DNA from 4 places in the Streptomyces sp. NBC_00009 genome. Region 1 is predicted to be linked to each of the others. Evidence: riboswitches for the same ligand, from Rfam matches in the RefSeq annotation. Region 1 holds a riboswitch; each other region holds the start of a gene.
The links. Region 1 has a riboswitch for cyclic di-AMP ahead of OHA58_RS13720 (NlpC/P60 family protein). Riboswitches for the same ligand answer to the same signal wherever they lie in the genome.

Region 2: linked by a shared signal. The riboswitch ahead of OHA58_RS18740 (M23 family metallopeptidase) and the one ahead of OHA58_RS13720 (NlpC/P60 family protein) in region 1 are both predicted to bind cyclic di-AMP.
Region 3: linked by a shared signal. The riboswitch ahead of OHA58_RS31825 (C40 family peptidase) and the one ahead of OHA58_RS13720 (NlpC/P60 family protein) in region 1 are both predicted to bind cyclic di-AMP.
Region 4: linked by a shared signal. The riboswitch ahead of OHA58_RS08195 (M23 family metallopeptidase) and the one ahead of OHA58_RS13720 (NlpC/P60 family protein) in region 1 are both predicted to bind cyclic di-AMP.

What each region holds. Positions count from the first base shown of each region.
Region 1 covers NZ_CP108312.1:3,098,841-3,103,019, forward strand. Annotated here, with positions in the region: gene pcrA (DNA helicase PcrA) at 1-1,054, opposite strand, end outside; cyclic di-AMP (ydaO/yuaA leader) riboswitch at 1,309-1,472, shown strand; gene OHA58_RS13720 (NlpC/P60 family protein) at 1,481-2,644, shown strand; gene OHA58_RS13725 (tellurite resistance/C4-dicarboxylate transporter family protein) at 2,672-3,643, shown strand; gene OHA58_RS13730 (hypothetical protein) at 3,621-3,974, opposite strand.
Region 2 covers NZ_CP108312.1:4,137,764-4,141,942, forward strand. Annotated here, with positions in the region: tRNA gene OHA58_RS18730 (tRNA-Met) at 37-110, opposite strand; gene OHA58_RS18735 (PP2C family protein-serine/threonine phosphatase) at 311-1,417, shown strand; cyclic di-AMP (ydaO/yuaA leader) riboswitch at 1,677-1,822, shown strand; gene OHA58_RS18740 (M23 family metallopeptidase) at 1,834-2,883, shown strand; gene OHA58_RS18745 (aldo/keto reductase) at 2,994-3,938, shown strand; gene OHA58_RS18750 (PrsW family intramembrane metalloprotease) at 3,952-4,179, opposite strand, start outside.
Region 3 covers NZ_CP108312.1:7,022,841-7,027,019, reverse strand. Annotated here, with positions in the region: gene OHA58_RS31840 (hypothetical protein) at 1-301, shown strand, start outside; gene OHA58_RS31835 (ATP-dependent Clp protease proteolytic subunit) at 495-1,130, shown strand; gene OHA58_RS31830 (hypothetical protein) at 1,138-1,446, shown strand; cyclic di-AMP (ydaO/yuaA leader) riboswitch at 1,776-1,977, shown strand; gene OHA58_RS31825 (C40 family peptidase) at 1,981-2,454, shown strand; gene OHA58_RS31820 (DUF6328 family protein) at 2,562-3,119, shown strand; gene OHA58_RS31815 (ATP-binding protein) at 3,141-3,575, opposite strand; gene OHA58_RS31810 (helix-turn-helix domain-containing protein) at 3,849-4,179, shown strand, end outside.
Region 4 covers NZ_CP108312.1:1,834,435-1,838,613, reverse strand. Annotated here, with positions in the region: gene OHA58_RS08205 (M16 family metallopeptidase) at 1-240, shown strand, start outside; gene OHA58_RS08200 (M16 family metallopeptidase) at 237-1,622, shown strand; cyclic di-AMP (ydaO/yuaA leader) riboswitch at 1,819-1,975, shown strand; gene OHA58_RS08195 (M23 family metallopeptidase) at 1,988-2,776, shown strand; gene OHA58_RS08190 (GntR family transcriptional regulator) at 3,040-3,726, shown strand; gene OHA58_RS08185 (HPr family phosphocarrier protein) at 3,943-4,179, opposite strand, start outside.

The DNA.
Region 1 (4,179 bases):
AGTCCTCCTCGAACTGGAGGATGTTGCGGATGGTGGCTCCGCGGAACGCGTAGATCGACTGGTCGGCGTCACCCACGACGCACAGCTCGGCCGGCGGGAGGTCGTCCGTGCGGGGCGGCTCGTCCTCCGCGCGGACGCTGCCGGCCGACCCCACCAGCTCCCTGACCAGCGCGTACTGCGCATGGTTCGTGTCCTGGTACTCGTCGACCAGGACGTGGCGGAAGCGCCGGTGGTAGTGCTCGGCGACGTCCGGGAAGGCGCGCAGGAGGTTTACCGTCGTCATGATCAGGTCGTCGAAGTCCAGCGCGTTCGCCTCGCGGAGGCGGGACTGGTACATCGCGTAGGCCTGGGCGAGGGTCTTCTCGAAGCCGTCGGCGGCCTGAGCTGCGAAGTCCTCCTCGTCGATGAGCTCGTTCTTCAGGTTCGAGATCTTGGCGCTGAAGGACTTCGGCGGGAACTTCTTCGGGTCCAGGTCGAGGTCGCGGCAGACCAGGGCCATGAGGCGCTTGGAGTCGGCGGCGTCGTAGATCGAGAACGACGATGTGAAGCCGAGCTTCTTCGACTCGCGGCGCAGGATACGGACGCAGGCGCTGTGGAACGTCGACACCCACATCGCGTTCGCCCGCGGGCCGACGAGGGACTCGACGCGCTCCTTCATCTCGCCCGCGGCCTTGTTCGTGAACGTGATCGCGAGGATCTGGCCGGGGTGCACACCGCGCTCGGCGAGGAGATACGCGATGCGGTGCGTGAGCACGCGGGTCTTGCCGGAACCCGCGCCCGCCACGATGAGCAGCGGGGAGCCGCCGTGGACGACGGCGGCCTTCTGGTTCTCGTTCAGCCCGTCGAGGAGCGCCGCCGGGTCGAGCGCCGGGCGGGGGGCGCCGCCGCGGTAGTACGCGTCTCTGGCCGGAGGCACGTCGAATTTCCCGCCGAACAGGTCGTCCGGAACGTGCTCCGGAGCCGTGTCGTCCTCGGGCGGCGGCGGGGCATGCTCCTCACTGGCCTTCGAAGCCGTGAGGTCCGCCAGGAAGCTGTCGTCAAAGAGGCTGCTCATCGCTCTACGAGTCTAGGCCGCCCCACTGACACCCACGGCCGCCCCGGAAACTTCCCCCCGACTTCGCGGGCCCGGCCACCTCTCGTAGTGCGGGAATCACCCTCCGTGAGAGTTACCGGAGGTCACGAACAAGATTGCCGAAGGTCACGAAAATGTATCGGGCATATCGAACATCAACCTTCACAGCAGCCACACGAGTTGGCTAGCGTGCTCCGCGGGCCGCCCGTCCCCCCGCCGGCAACCGCGCCGCGAACGGGTCGCCCCCGCTGAGTTCAGTACGCCGAGAGGCATGGAACCGGGGACCCACGACCTTTGGGGTGAATCGGCCGACGACCCGTCAGGGCGCGGCCGTAGGGCAGCCTTCCGAATCTCCGCCCGAACCCGACAGCTAACCCGGTAGGCGGTCATGGGAAGGAGACGCGCCCCTTGGCGTCGCACCGCAAGCCGCGCAGCAGGACAGCCGGTCCCCGCACGGCCCCTGTCGTCGGAATCACCACGGCGGCCCTCACGTCCATCGCCCTGCTCTCGCAGAGCGCGACCGCTGCCCCCTCCGCGCCGCCGAAGCCGAGCCTGGAAGAGGTCCAGAAGAAGGTCGACACCCTCTACCACCAGGCGGGCGTCGCCACGGAGAAGTACAACGCGGCCAAGGAGCGCACCACCAAGCAGCAGAAGCGCGTCGGCGACCTGCTCGACGACGTCGCGCAGCGCACCGAGAAGCTCAACAAGGCCCGCCAGGAGCTCGGCACCTTCGCCGCCGCCCAGTACCGCACGGGCGCCGTCTCCGACACCGCGACGCTGCTCCTCGCCGACGACGCGCAGGACTACTTCGACCAGGACCAGCTGATGAGCCGGCTCACGAGCCGCCAGAAGAAGGCCGTCGACGACTACCAGACCGAGCAGGCCGCCACCACGAAGAAGCGCACCGAGGCGGCCAAGAGCCTGGAGACGCTGACCACTTCGCAGGCCACGCTCAGGAGCACGAAGAGGGACGTCCAGCAGAAGCTCGGCGATGCCCGGCAACTCCTGTCGAAGCTGACCGCAGAGGAGAAGGCGCGGCTCGCGGCGATCGAGAAGAAGAAGCAGGAGGCCGCCAGGAAGAAGGCGGAGGAGCTGGCGCGTCAGCAGGCCGAGGCGGAGGCCAAGCGCAAGGCGGCCGAGGAGGCACGCCAGAAGGAGGACCCGGGTACCGGCAGCGGTTCGGGTACGGGTACGGGCTCCGGAAGCACCGGCACCGGCTACGCCGCCAAGGCCGCGAAGGTCATCGACTTCGCCGAGTCACAGATGGGCAAGCCGTACGTGTGGGGCGCCACCGGCCCGGACTCGTACGACTGCTCGGGCCTCACGCAGGCCGCGTGGAAGGCGGCCGGCATATCGCTGCCGCGCACGACCTGGGACCAGGTCAAGGTCGGCACGACCGTCACCACGGCCAACGCCCAGCCCGGTGACCTGGTCTTCTTCTACGACGACATCAGCCACGTCGGCATCTACATCGGCGACGGCAAGATGATCCACGCCCCCAAGCCGGGCGCGAACGTCCGCGTCGAGTCGATCTACTACATGCCGATCCACAGCGTGGTGCGCCCGGCCTGACCGGCTTCGTGGGGTTACGTTCGGGCGGTGCGCGGCCCGAACGCAACCTCACGTCCCGGACCCACGTGGTCCCAGCTCCCGCCGGCCGCCGGCGCCGCCGTCATGGCCACCGGCATCATCTCGGTCGGCCTGAACCTGACCGGTCACTCGGTGCTGTCGGGCATCATGCTGGTGCTCGCCGCGGCCCTCTGGCTCGCCCTCGCGGCGGACTTCGCGAACCGGCTGGTGCGGGAGCGCGACCGCTGGCAGTCCGAGGCCGGCACCCCGCCCGCGCTCACCGCGGTCGCGGCGACGACCGTCCTCGGCACCCGGATCTCCATGTTCGGCTGGCAGACCCTGGCCGAGGCGCTCCTCGCCCTGGCCGCGCTCGTCTGGCCGGCGCTCCTGATCAACGTCGTACGGCGCTGGGAGCCGCGGATGCCGGGGGGCGTGTTCCTCGGCTGTGTCGCGACGCAGGGCCTCGTCGTCCTGGCGGCGACGCTCGCGCCCGCGGTCGGCGCGCACTGGCTCGCGTACACCGGGATGGTGCTCTTCTGGGGCGGGGTCGTCCTGTACTGCTTCGCACTGCTCCACTTCGACCTGCGCGAGGTGGCCTCCGGCGCCGGGGACCAGTGGGTCGCGGGCGGCGCGCTCGCCATCTCCGCCCTCGCCGCGTCGAAGCTCGTCGCTACGGGTCTGTGGAACGAGGACGACACGGGCGCCCTGCGCACCATGAGCTTTCTGCTGCTCGCGCTCGATATGGCCTGGTACGTGGTGCTGGCGCTGGCGGAGGTGCGGTGGCCCCGGCCGCGCTACGACGTGCGGCGCTGGTCGACGGTCTTCCCTCTGGGAATGGCAGCGGCGGCGGCACTGTCCGTGGGCGCCGCCGCCGATGTGCCCTGGCTCAGAGGGCCGGGGCAGGTGCTGGTGTGGATCGCGGTGGCCGCGTGGCTCGCCACCCTGATCGGGACGTTCAGGTCCGGAGCAGCACGCCGGCTCAGGTCCAGAGCACCGCGATGAAGATGTTCGCGGTGGTCAGGAGGCCGACGAGGCCGAAGAGGCCCTTGTCCACCTTCTCGTCGTCCCGCTTCACGTACACGAGGCCGAGGATCACGATCAGCAGCGCGAGCTTCACGCCGATCTTGATGTTGTTCACGGTGTTGTCGTCCGCCTGATTCAGGCCCACCAGGACGACACCCGTGACCAGCATGGTCAGCGCACCGTGCAGCATCGCCGGGACGAACCGGGCCGTTCCCTTGCCCATCGCCTTCATCTGGGTGAGGAACCCACCGAGAAGCGAGGCGATGCCGATGATGTGCAGGCCGACGAAGAGGTGGATGAGTACGTCCATGACCGGCGAGCCTAGCCGGGGCCTCACTGCCCCCATGAACCGGCCCGCACCGATCCCCCGCCGGTCACATACGGTCACACGCGGAACACAAGGGCCAGTTGCGGACAATCCATCACCAACCCGTGACGGTCAGGTTTAGCGTCCTTCCTCAGGTGACCGGCTCCCCACCGCCGCCCCGCTCAGGGGCGGTAGTCGGGCACCTACC
Region 2 (4,179 bases), 1.0 Mb from region 1:
GCCCGGAACCAATGGTTCCGGGCCTTCGGCCTTCAGTAGCGGGGACAGGATTTGAACCTGCGACCTCTGGGTTATGAGCCCAGCGAGCTACCGAGCTGCTCCACCCCGCGTCGGTAAACACGACTCTACGCCATTGCGGCGACAGAATGCGAATCGGTTGCCCAGGGTTCCGTGATCCGCCGCCCGGGACCCCTTTCACCCGGTCGGTCCCGCCAGGTCGCCCGCCGCCTGTCCGGGGTGAACCCTGGGGTGGGTGCCCGATGACGTGCGCAGACGCGGGACCGACGCGGACGGTGGCGGGAGACGAGCGGTGGGGCAGCGAGGTGGACACGGGCGAGAGGCGGAGCAGGGCCTGTCCCGGGCCCGGTTCTTCGTACGTCTGCTGCCCGTGCTGCTCATCATTGCCGGGGCGATCTACGACTACGTCACGCCGTCGACGTTCACCGGCGTGCCCCTGTTCACCGCCGCCCCGCTCGTCGCGGCCCCGTTCTTCTCGCCCCGCGGCACCTTCCTGACCGGCCTCGCGACCGTCGCCGTCGTACTCGGGGTGCATCTCAGATACACCCGCAGTTATGACACCGACGCCATCACCGAACTCGTCACGGTCGCCACCGTCGCCGTACTCGCCTGTGTCATGAACCGCGTCGTGCGGCGCGGCAGTGAGCAGCTCACTTCCGTGCGCCAGATCGCCGAGGCGGCCCAGCGCGCCGTCCTGCCCGAGCCCGCCGAGCGCATCGGCGGCCTGGAGATCGCGGCCCGCTACGAGGCCGCCCAGGCGGGGGCCTTCATCGGGGGCGACCTGTACGCGGTGCAGGACACCCCGCACGGCGTGCGGCTCGTCGTGGGCGACGTGCGCGGAAAGGGCATGGGCGCGGTGTCCGCCGTGGCCGTCGTCATCGGCGCCTTCCGGGAGGCGGCCGAGCAGGAGGCGACCCTGGAGGCGGTCGCGCAGCGCCTGGAGCGGGCGCTCGCGCGGGAGGGGCTGCGGCGCAAGGGCCTCGACGAGTTCGAGGGCTTCACCACGGCTGTGCTCGCCGAGATCCCGCACGGCAACGGCCTCGTACGCGTCATCAACCGCGGCCACCCGGAACCCCTGCTCCTGGGCGGCGACGGGGCGCTCAAGGTCCTGTCGGCGCCGGAGCCCGCGCTGCCGCTCGGGATGGGAGACCTCGGCACCTGGCCCGACCGTGCGTCCGAGACGGAGTTCCCGAGCGGGGCGACGCTGCTGCTCCACACCGACGGTCTCTCGGAGGCGCGCGACGCGCAGGGCACCTTCTACGACCCGGCGGCCCGGCTCGCGGGGCGGATGTTCTCGGGGCCCGATCCGCTGCTGGCCGCGCTCACCGCCGAGGTCCGCCGGCACACCGGCGGCGGCACGACGGACGACATGGCACTGCTCGCGGTGAGGCGGCCGTGAAGCAGCCGTGAAGCAGCGGTGAGTGCCGTCATCACCTTATGTAGTCGAACGGCGTCGCTGCGCATAACATTTGACAAACCGTCAGATGAACGGCCCGTTCCGACGGCAGGTCAACTCGCCCGGTTCCGCCCGCTCGTGCCCCGTTAAGTCCAGGCCAAAGGCGTTAACGATCAGTCGGAACGGCTTGGAATCGGGCACCGGTGTCTATTAACGTTCGATAACGCAGCGCGGTCGTCCCAGCCGTCACAAGAGATGGCTCCGTGCGCACGCGCCTAATCCCGCAAGGGAGCCGGGGAACCACCAACTTGGGGTGAATCGGACGTCTTTCCTTGCGGAAGGCGTCGGTAGGAGACCTTCCTGCTCCGAACCCGTCAGCTAACCCGGTAGGCGAGAAGGAAGGAAAGGAGCGCGCCCCAGTGGCGTCCAACCGGCCTGCCCCAGAGTTCTCCTATGCGCCGATCGACGAAGAGTTCGGCGAAACGGACGAGCGGACCTGGGAGGAGTGGAACCCCACCGAGGAGTCCGTCCGCCCCGTACGCGGCAGGCACCGCGTAGCCAAGCAGCGCGGCGGTCTCGCGCGCAGCTCCACTGTTCTCGGTGTCGGCGTGATCGCGGCCGTCGGCGCGGGCGGCATCGCCACCGCGCAGGGCGGCAAGCCTCCCGTACACATCTCGATGCCCGACCTCTCGGCCGTCAAGGACTCGCTGCCGGACGCCAAGTCGCTGCCCGGCGTGGGCGCGCTGATATCCGACGGCTCCGATGACTCGTCCGGCCCCTCCGCGAGCCCGCTGACCGAAGCCGGTGTCAGCACCGCGGACGCCCAGCAGGGCACGACCGCCGGTGAGGCCCTGCGCGCCCGCATCATGCAGCAGGCCGAGCAGCAGCAGGACCAGGCCGCCGAGGCCGAGGCCGCAGCCGCCGAGCAGGCCGCCGCGAAGAAGGCCGCCGACGACGCCGCCAAGGAGCGGGACGCCGCCACCGCCAAGGCCGCCGCCGACAAGAAGGCGGCGGAGGAGGCCGCGAAGAAGAAGGCCGAGGCCGAGCGCCTCGCCGAGCTCGCCAAGAGCTTCACGCTGCCGGTCGCCTCCTACACGATCACCGGCACCTTCGGTCAGCCCGGCTCGATGTGGTCCTCCGGCTACCACACGGGTCTCGACTTCGCCGCTCCGACGGGTACGCCGCTGAAGGCGATCCACTCCGGCACCGTCAAGGAGGCCGGCTGGGCGGGCGCGTACGGCTACCGCACCGTCCTGGAGCTGCCGGACGGCACCGAGCTCTGGTACTGCCACCAGTCGTCCCTCAACGTCAGCGCGGGCCAGAAGGTGACCAGCGGCGACGTCATCGGCCGTGTCGGCGCCACCGGCAACGTGACCGGGCCGCACCTCCACCTGGAGGTCCACCCCGGCGGCCAGGCGACCGGGGTCGACCCCGCGCCGTGGCTGCGTTCCAACGGCCTGACGATCTGAGACTCGTAACCCTCCGAACCCCGGCGGTCCTGACGGCAACCCCCCGACGTCAGGGCTGCCGGTTCGCCGTGCCCGGAATATCTTGATCCATATCGGTGTTCTGGCAGGACATGACTTCTCTTCGCAAGCTTGGCTCGTCAGACCTCGAGGTGTTCCCGCTCTCCCTCGGCGGCAATGTGTTCGGCTGGACCGCCGACGAGGCGCAGTCCTTCGCCGTGCTCGACGCGTACGTCGCCGCGGGCGGCAACTTCGTCGACACGGCCGACGCGTACTCGGCGTGGGTCCCGGGCAACAAGGGCGGCGAGTCCGAGACCGTCATCGGCAAGTGGCTGGCCGCACGCGGCAACCGCTCCGATGTCGTCATCGCCACCAAGGTCGGCGCCCACCCCGACTTCAAGGGCCTGTCCCCGAACACCATCAAGTCCGCCGCCGAGGAGTCCCTGCGCCGCCTCGGCACCGACTACATCGACCTCTACTACACGCACTTCGACGACCCGTCCGTGCCGGTCGAGGAGATCATCACCGCCCTCGACGAGCTGGTGACGGCCGGCAAGGTGCGCGCCATCGCCGCGTCGAACCTGACCCCGGAGCGCCTCCAGGAGTCCCTGGACTTCTCCGACCGCGAGGGCCTCGCCCGCTACGCGGCGCTCCAGCCGCACTACAACCTCGTCTCGCGCGACACCTACGAGGGCCGGCTCCAGGAGGTCGCCTCGCGGAGCGGTCTCGCGGCCGTCCCGTACTACGCCCTGGCGGCCGGGTTCCTGACGGGCAAGTACCGGCCGGGCACCGAGGTCGACAGCGCGCGGGCCGCGGGCGCGGGCCAGCACCTGCAGACCGAGCGCGGTGTGCGCGTCCTCAAGGCCCTCGACGAGGTGGCGCAGGCGCACGGCGCCGAGGTCGCGACGGTCGCCCTCGCCTGGCTCGCGTCCCGCCCGACGGTGGCCGCCCCGATCGCGTCCGCCCGCACCGTGGAGCAGCTGCCTGCGCTGGTGGCCGTGGCCGACCTGGAGCTGACGGACGCGGAGCTCTCGAAGCTCACGGAGGCGTCCGCCTGATCCGGAGGCGCTCTCAGTAGCGGTACGGATTGTGCGCGTTGTGCGCGTTGTGCGCGGGGAACTGGGCGACCGGCCCCGCGTACACCGGGCCCGCGTACATCGGCGGCACCCACACGGGCGGTGCGGTGGCGCGGGCCGCGTAGGCGAGGGCGGGGCGGGCCGCGTGGCGCCGCGCCCACAGCTCGTCGAGCAGCTCCCGCTCCCGTACGACATAGTCCGTGCCGGCCCGGCCGCGCCGGCC
Region 3 (4,179 bases), 3.9 Mb from region 1:
GGTGCGCAGGCTCAGCAAGGATGCCGAGCCCGACATCGAGGCCGAGGACGCCCAGCTCGGGCGCCTGGTGACAGAGGTGTTCCCCTCCATCGAGATCCCGGCGGAATCGAGCGTGGAGGAGGCGGCGCAGGCCACCGTCGCGGCACTGATGCCGGTGACGATCTCCCTGGTGGGCGCGTTCGCGTTCCTCTTCTCCGAGCTCGCCGAGGTGCATGACGCGGGCCGGACCGACATCAAGACCGCCGACCTCCTGCAACACCTCGCGCTGCGCCTGTCCAGGTCTGACGACGGCGACCGGTAGCCACGACACAGGAGAACGGAGCAAGGGGTCGGCCTGCGCCTCGGGCGCGGGCCGGCCCCTTTTCGCGTCTGTCGCAGCCTGCGCCCTCCCCATTCACGTTTCTCGCAGCCTGAGCCCTACCCGGCCATCCGTACGTCCTGTACATTTTTTACAGAAGCAGCGACAGAGTTCCGCGCTCACGGAGGCATGTGCCATGAACCGACCTTCCGCCCGCTACGTCCTGCCCGAGTTCACCGAGCGCACCTCGGCCGGGCACCGCACCCTCGATCCGTACTCCAAGCTCCTGGAGGAGCGGATCGTCTTTCTGGGGACGCCGATCGACGACATCTCCGCGAACGACGTGATGGCGCAGTTCATGCACCTCGAGTACGCCGCGCCGGACCGGGACATCTCGCTGTACATCAACTCCCCCGGCGGCTCGTTCAGCGCGATGACGGCGATCTACGACACGATCCGGTTCGTCAGCTGCGAGGTCGAGACCGTGTGCCTCGGGCAGGCCGCCTCCGCCGCCGCCGTGCTCCTGGCCGCCGGGACGCCGGGGAAGCGGGCCATGCTGCCCGGCGCGCGCGTGGTGATCCATCAGCCGGGGCTGCCCGAGCCCGTACAGGGCCAGCCGACCGACCTGGAGATCCAGGCCCGTGAACTGGTGCGTATGCGCGCCCAGCTGGAGGAACTGCTCGCGCGGCACACCGGGCAGAGCCGCGAGCGCATCGGCGCCGACATCGAGCGGGACACGATCCTCCGGGCCCAGGACGCCGTCGAGTACGGGCTCGTGGACCGGGTCATCGACAACCGCAAGACGTCCGGTTCGGCCCCCGGCGCCAGGTGAGCCGACGATGCTGCCGCCCGAACTGCCCCCGCTGCCCGCACTGACGCGCGCCGAGTGCGAACTCCTCGACCGTTATCTGGAGGTGGTCGACCTGCTCGGCAGGATCAACCCGGCGAGGAGCGACCACACGTACGGCGGACTGCGCGCCGCGCAAGCGCTCGTCGGCCGGGCGACGGCTCTCAGGGACGCTCTGACGCTCATGCATCAGCGGGGCGAGAGCGAGGTCCACGCGACGACGTTGGCTCAGGCTCTGCGGGTCCTGGACGGAGAAAGGAGGACACAACGGGTCACAGTGCCGCCGGAGTCGGTCAATTGACGGACCGTTCAAGACCGAAGCGATCGATCCGAACCGTCCGGGCCGGGGTCGAAACGGACCAGACGAGGTACCCACTTACGGCGTAGCCGGTACTCGCACATGCGAACCGGAAAAGTTGCGCGGAACGCCTACCCAGAGTCGGGAATTCCGCCTTCCGCTGCTGGTGCGGGGCTCGTTGGGACCCCCGCGCCGGGGTGGAAAAGTGTGCTGTCCACCCGAATGGATCACTCGTGAGGACACTCACACAACGCCGATTCGGCTCTGCGTTCGCGCCGTTCATGCGTGAAGATCCCTTCCGACGACAAGCCCCCGCCGCCGCGGCGGGGCGGTCCGTGCGGACGCCGAGTCCTGCCGCCGTACGGATGCCAGGTCGACAGAAGTGGATCGGCAGGAGTGGAGGACCCGAGCACGACGGGCCGCCGGAGCTGTTTTCCGGGCCGGCCCTTGGGGTGAAGCCGCACATCGCGGCCGGGCAACTTCGCCAGCCCGAATCCGACAGGTCATCCTTCACAGGCGGCTGACGAAGGGTTGCGCATGACTGCGCTCAATCGTGTCCCGTCGCTGCTCGCCCGGGCCGGAACCGCCTCGGCCCTCACGCTCGCCGTAGCGGGTGGCAGCCTGCTGGTCCCCGGCGCCGCGCCCGAAGCGGAAGCCGCGCCACCGGCGACGAAAGCACTCCAGATCGCGGCCTCCAAGAAGGGAAGCCCCTACCGGTGGGGCGCCTCAGGGCCGCACACGTTCGACTGCTCGGGCCTGACGGTCTACTCGTTCAAGCGTGTAGGCAAGAAGCTGCCCCGTACCGCCGCCCAGCAGTACAACAAGACCCGCCATGTCTCCGCGTCCCATCGCAAACGCGGTGACCTGGTCTTCTTCCATTCGGGCCGCGGCGTCTACCACGTCGGCATCTACGCCGGGAAGGGAAGGATCTGGCACTCGCCGAAGACCGGTGACGTGGTGCGGCTCCAGCGGATCTGGACGAAGAGCGTCTGGTACGGGCGCGTGCGGTAGCGCCACCTGACGGGTCCCCGGGGGCCCTGGGGGCCCGTCAGGCGTCACCGGGTGCACGCGCCCGCCCCGGCCGTCTCGGAACCGCGCGATGGGGTACTCGTGGTCGTATGGACGAGGACCGACCGGCCGGCGACGAGGACGCCCCACGCAACTCAGGTCCAAGGAGCGTGGGGCAGGGCCGGCACGAGACGCCGCTGGAGCGCGCGGACCGGAACTTCGGCGAGCTGCTCCAGGAGCTGAGAGTCACCCAGACGGGCGTGCAGATCCTCTTCGCTTTCCTGCTGACGCTGGCGTTCACTCCAAGGTTCCCGGCGCTGGACGGCGTGCAGCGCGCGACGTACATCGCGACGCTGCTGCTCGCGGTACTCGCCGCCGCGCTGTTCACGGCGCCCGCGGCGCTGCACCGCGCGCTGTTCGGGCGAGGTGCCAAGCCGCAGATCGTGCAGATGTCCTCGCGGCTCGCCGCGGCCGGCCTGGGCGTTCTGATGCTCGCCCTGGCCGGGTCCGTGCTGCTCGTCGTGGACGTCACCGCGGGGCGGGCGGCGGGCATCGCGGCCGGGGCGGGCACGTTCGCGGTCTGTGCGGGCCTGTGGGGCGTGCTGCCGCGACTGGTGCGGCGCTCGCTCACGCGGGCGCAGGAGGGGACGGACACCCCGTCCCCGTAGCCGCGCCACCACCGCCGGCCTTCACACCGACTGGACAGGGACCGTCCACGGCAGGGCGATCCATACGGTCTTGCCACCTTCGGGGGTGGGCCTGACCGACAGGCTTCCGCCGCACTCGGCGGTCAGCCAGCGGATGATCACCATGCCGCGCCCGTTGTCCTGCTGGACGGCGGCCGGGAGCCGCTTCGGGTAACGCGGGTGGCTGTCCGTGACGCCGATGCGCAGGTGTTCGTCGCGCTCCAGCTGCACGTCGACCTTGAAGACGGGCGACTGTCCGCGGGTGTGCATCACGGCGTTCGTGGCGAGTTCGGAGACGATGAGCCGGACCGTGTCGGCGGTTTCCGCGTCGCGCGGCATGCCCCATTCGGCGAGTACGTCGCTGACATATGTGCGGGCCGAGGAGACCGAGGCGGGATCGCTCGGCAGAGTGACGGATGCTTCCTGGTGATCTGCCATGGCGACGTCGTCCCTCTTTTCGCCGGGGCCTGAATCCGACACATGGCGGATGACTCGAGGCGACCCCCGGACTGGTGCTTCGCGCCAGAGTGCCACTCCCGCCCGGCCAGTGGAGCCGATCCCCCGAGATATGCATATATCTGTCGCTCGAAGCGGTGAACTCTGCGTCGGTGGACCGCATTTGGGCGTACGCCGCCGGCTTCCTCTACCGTCGGCTCAGAACACCGATCCGCCGGGCCGGAAGGAGCCGGGCCGCAGGTCCGAGGAGACAGGATGAAACACGGTCCGGCGGTGCGCCGCCACAGGCTCGGCGCGGAGCTGCGCGCGCTGCGTGCCCGCGCGGGGCTCACCAGTGGCGAGACGGCCCGGCTCGTCGGCTGGCACCAGTCGAAAGTGAGCCGTATCGAGACCGGGCGCAGCGGCGTGAAAGCGTCGGACGTGCGTCTCCTGCTCGACGCGTTCGAGGTCGCGGACCCCGGCATACGGGATCTGCTGGTCGCGCTGGCGGGGTCGGGGGACGACGGCGGCCAGCACTGGTGGCACGCCTACCGGGGCCTTCTGCCGCCCGCCTACCGGGACTTCATCAGCCTGGAGTCGCAGGCGT
Region 4 (4,179 bases), 1.3 Mb from region 1:
CCGCAGCTCGCCCTGACCGCCGTCCAGCGCGTCCTCGACATCACCGCCGAGGAGGTCCAGGAGGTGGCCAAGGCCCATCTGCGCCCCGACAACCGCGCGGTGCTCGTCTACGAGCCCACGGCCCCCGAAGAGGCCGACGAGACCGCCGACGAGATCGCCGGCGGGGCGACGGACGAGACCGCCGCAGCGACCACGGACGAGACCGCAGTCGGGACCGCAGACGAGGAGGCCGGCAAGTGACCGAGCTCGCGACCATGGACTTCCACCCGCAGCCCCAGGCCGGCACGGCGCGGCCGTGGGCGTTCCCCGCGCCCGAGCGCGGCACCCTCGACAACGGCCTCACAGTGCTGCGCTGCCACCGTCCGGGCCAGCAGGTCGTCGCCATCGAGATCAACCTCGAAGCGCCCCTGGAGGCCGAGCCCGCCGGGCTCGACGGCGTCGCCACCATCATGGCGAGGGCCTTCTCCGAAGGCACCGACAAGCTCGCCGCCGAGGAGTTCGCCGCCGAGCTGGAGCGCTGCGGCGCCACCCTCGACGCGCACGCCGACCACCCCGGCGTACGGGTCTCCCTGGAGGTCCCCGTCTCCCGCCTGCCGAAGGCGCTCGGCCTGCTCGCCGACGCCCTCAGGGCACCCGCGTTCGCGGACAGCGAGATCGAACGTCTCGTGCGCAACCGACTCGACGAGATCCCGCACGAGACGGCGAACCCCGGCCGCCGCGCCGCCAAGGAGCTCTCGAAGCAGCTCTTCCCGGCCACCGCGCGCATGTCCCGCCCGCGCCAGGGCTCCGAAGAGACCGTCGCGGCCATCGACGCGGCGGCCGTACGCACCTTCTACGACCGGCACGTGCGCCCCGCCACGGCCACCGCGGTCGTCGTGGGCGACCTCGCGGGCATCGACCTCGACGCGCTGCTCGCGGACACGCTGGGCGCCTGGACGGGGAACACGGCCGAGCCGCGCCCCGTACCGCCCGTGACGGCCGACGACACCGGCCGGGTCGTCATCGTCGACCGGCCGGGCGCGGTGCAGACGCAGATCCTGATCGGCCGCGTCGGCGCCGACAAGCACGACCGGGTGTGGCCGGCGCAGGTGCTCGGCACGTACTGCCTGGGCGGCACCCTCACGTCCCGCCTGGACCGCGTCCTGCGCGAGGAGAAGGGATACACCTACGGCGTGCGGGCGTTCGGCCAGGTGCTGCGCTCGGCGCCGGACGGGACGGGCGTCGCGATGCTCGCCATCAGTGGCTCCGTGGACACGCCGAACACGGGTCCGGCGCTCGACGACCTCTGGAAGGTGCTGCGCACGCTCGCCGCGGAGGGCCTCACCGACGCCGAACGGGACGTGGCCGTACAGAACTTGGTGGGCGTCGCCCCGCTCAAGTTCGAGACCGCCGCGGCCGTCGCGGGGACGCTCGCCGACCAGGTCGAGCAGCACCTGCCGGACGACTTCCAGGCGGAGTTGTACCGGCGGCTCGCCGCGACGGGCACCGTGGAGGCCACCGCGGCCGTCGTGAGCGCCTTCCCGATGGACCGTCTGGTGACGGTGCTCGTCGGTGACGCCGCGCAGATCGAGGAGCCCGTCAGGGCGCTCGGCATCGGAGAGGTGACCGTCGTCACGGGCTGACCGTGACCGGTGTGCAACGAGGGGCCCCGGTGGGCGAGATGACCACCGGGGCCCTTGTATGTCCGAATTGAACCAGTGGTTGCCTGTCTGCCCTGTGGCATGCGCTACAAAAGCCCGGTTCCGTTTGTTGATTGAAAGATGCCCCGCTTAGCGTCGGTCCGGCTGTCCGCCAGATGTACGCCGCGCCCGCGGCACCGGACAGTCATCGCCGAGTCCCCCAAGGCGCGAGCCGGGGGAGCCGGGGACCCACCGTCCCTGGGGTGAATCGGGCACCCTTCCCTGAAGGGGGTCCGTAGGAGACCTTCCTGCTCCGAACCCGTCAGCTAACCCGGTAGGCGAGAAGGAAGGAAAGGATCAGCCACTCCATGGCGTTCACCCGTGCCACCGGGAAGCACCGTCGCCCGAGCCGTGTCACGCGTACCACCGCGCAGGTCGCCGGCGTCGCCGCGCTCACCACGACCGGTGTCATCGGAGGCCTCGCTGCCCCCGCCCTCGCCGCTGACGACGCGTCTCTTGAGCAGACCGGCCTGACCAAGGCCATCTCCATCGGTGACTCCCTCGCGGAGCAGATCGACGCGCAGGCCGCCGCCCAGCAGCAGGCCGCCGACGAGGCCGCCGCGAAGGAGAAGGCCGAGGCCGCGGCCAAGAAGAAGGCCGAGGAGGACCGGCGCAAGGCCGCTGCCAAGGCCAAGGCCGAGCGCGAGGCCAAGGAGCGGGCCGCCCGTGCGGCCGAGCGCAAGCGCCTGAACGCCTTCGTCATGCCCGTCACCGGCTCGTACGTGTCGACCGCGTACAAGGCCAGCAGCGGCCTGTGGTCCTCCGGCAGCCACACCGGCATCGACTTCCACGCCGCCAGCGGCACCTCGGTCCACGCCGTGGGCGCGGGCACGGTCGTGGAGGCCGGCTGGAGCGGCGCCTACGGCAACAACATCGTCATCAAGATGAACGACGGTACGTACACGCAGTACGGCCACCTGTCGTCCATCGGCGTCTCCGTCGGCCAGGCGGTCATCCCGGGCCAGCAGATAGGCCTCTCCGGGGCGACCGGCAACGTCACGGGCCCGCACCTCCACTTCGAGGCGCGCACGAGCCCCGAGTACGGCTCGGACATCGACCCCGTCGCGTACCTGCGCTCGCACGGCGTCAACGTCTGACCTTCGCCGCGTACTCGCGCCAACGCACCGAAAGCCCCGGCTCACCGAGCCGGGGCTTTCGGCGTTACCGACGCGCTCGTTACCGACACGGTCGTTCGTTCCCGGCGGCGCTGTCCAAAAAATATCCATGGATTACGGCCTGCCGTCGGAAATTCGCGCCCGCTGGAATAGAGTCGCTGGGCAAGCGCGCTGAACGGACTTCAATCGCGCTGTACGAGCGACTGTCTACCGCGTTTCGCGGGGATTAATGCGGAGGTCGGTTCATGCGCATTCCGGCGCACTCGGTATGCACGGCGATCCGCGACGACATCGTCTCCGGTGTCTACGAGCGCGGCGGCAGACTCACCGAGGAGGTGCTCGCCCGCCGCTACGGCGTCTCCCGTGTCCCCGTGCGCGAGGCGCTGCGCACCTTGGAGGCCGAGGGCTTCGTCGTCACCCGCAGGCACGCGGGCGCGTGCGTCGCCGAACCCACCACGCAGGAGGCGGCGGACCAGCTGGAGATCCGGATGCTCCTCGAACCGCTCGCCGCAGCCCGCGCCGCGCAGCGCCGCACCGAGGCGCACCTGAAGGTGCTGCGAGGCCTGGTCAGGCTGGGCCAGGAGCGCTCCCGGCGAGGTCAGAGCGAGGATCTGCGCTCGCTGGGCGGCTGGTTCCACGAGACGCTGGCGCAGGCGTCCGGCAGCCCGGGGCTGATCACGATGCTCACGCAGCTCCGCCACAAGATCGCGTGGATGTACACCGTCGAGCAGCCCGCGCAGCCCGCCGACTCCTGGGCCGAGCACGGGGCGATCGTGGACGCCGTGGCGCGCGGAGACGTGGAGCGCGCGCGGGCGCTCACGGCGCAGCACACGGAGCGCGCCGCGGTCGCCCACCGCTTGCGCGCCCCCCGCCCGGGTGGCCGTGTGAGGACTTCGCAACATCCCGTCAACACAGTGGGGCTCCAGCATTAACAGAGGCGCCGTATACAAAGAGGGCGGCCCATTTCGAAGGGCTCTGTTTCCGCTGCCCCGGAATTATGAGAACAGGGCCGCAGAGAGAAAAAGGGTCTGCTCGGAAAATCCGAACAGACCCTTTATGTGGCGCGATCTTCTGCGAGCGGTGAACGGCGCCCAAGAATCCAGAGACCCGGTACGGGTCAATACTGAGCGACCCCGTACCGGCCCGTACTAGACGGTCTCGGGAAGCTCCTCGAGCCCTTCGGAGACCAGCTTGGCCAGACGGTCGAGCGCGATGTCCGCACCCTCGACGTCGGAGGACAGGACGATCTCCTCGCCGCCGCCGGCGCCCAGGCCGAGCACCGCGAGCATGGAGGCGGCGTTGACGGGGGTGCCGTCGATCTTGGCGATCGTCACGGGGACGCCGGCCGCCGTGGCCGCGCGGACGAAGATGGAGGCGGGGCGGGC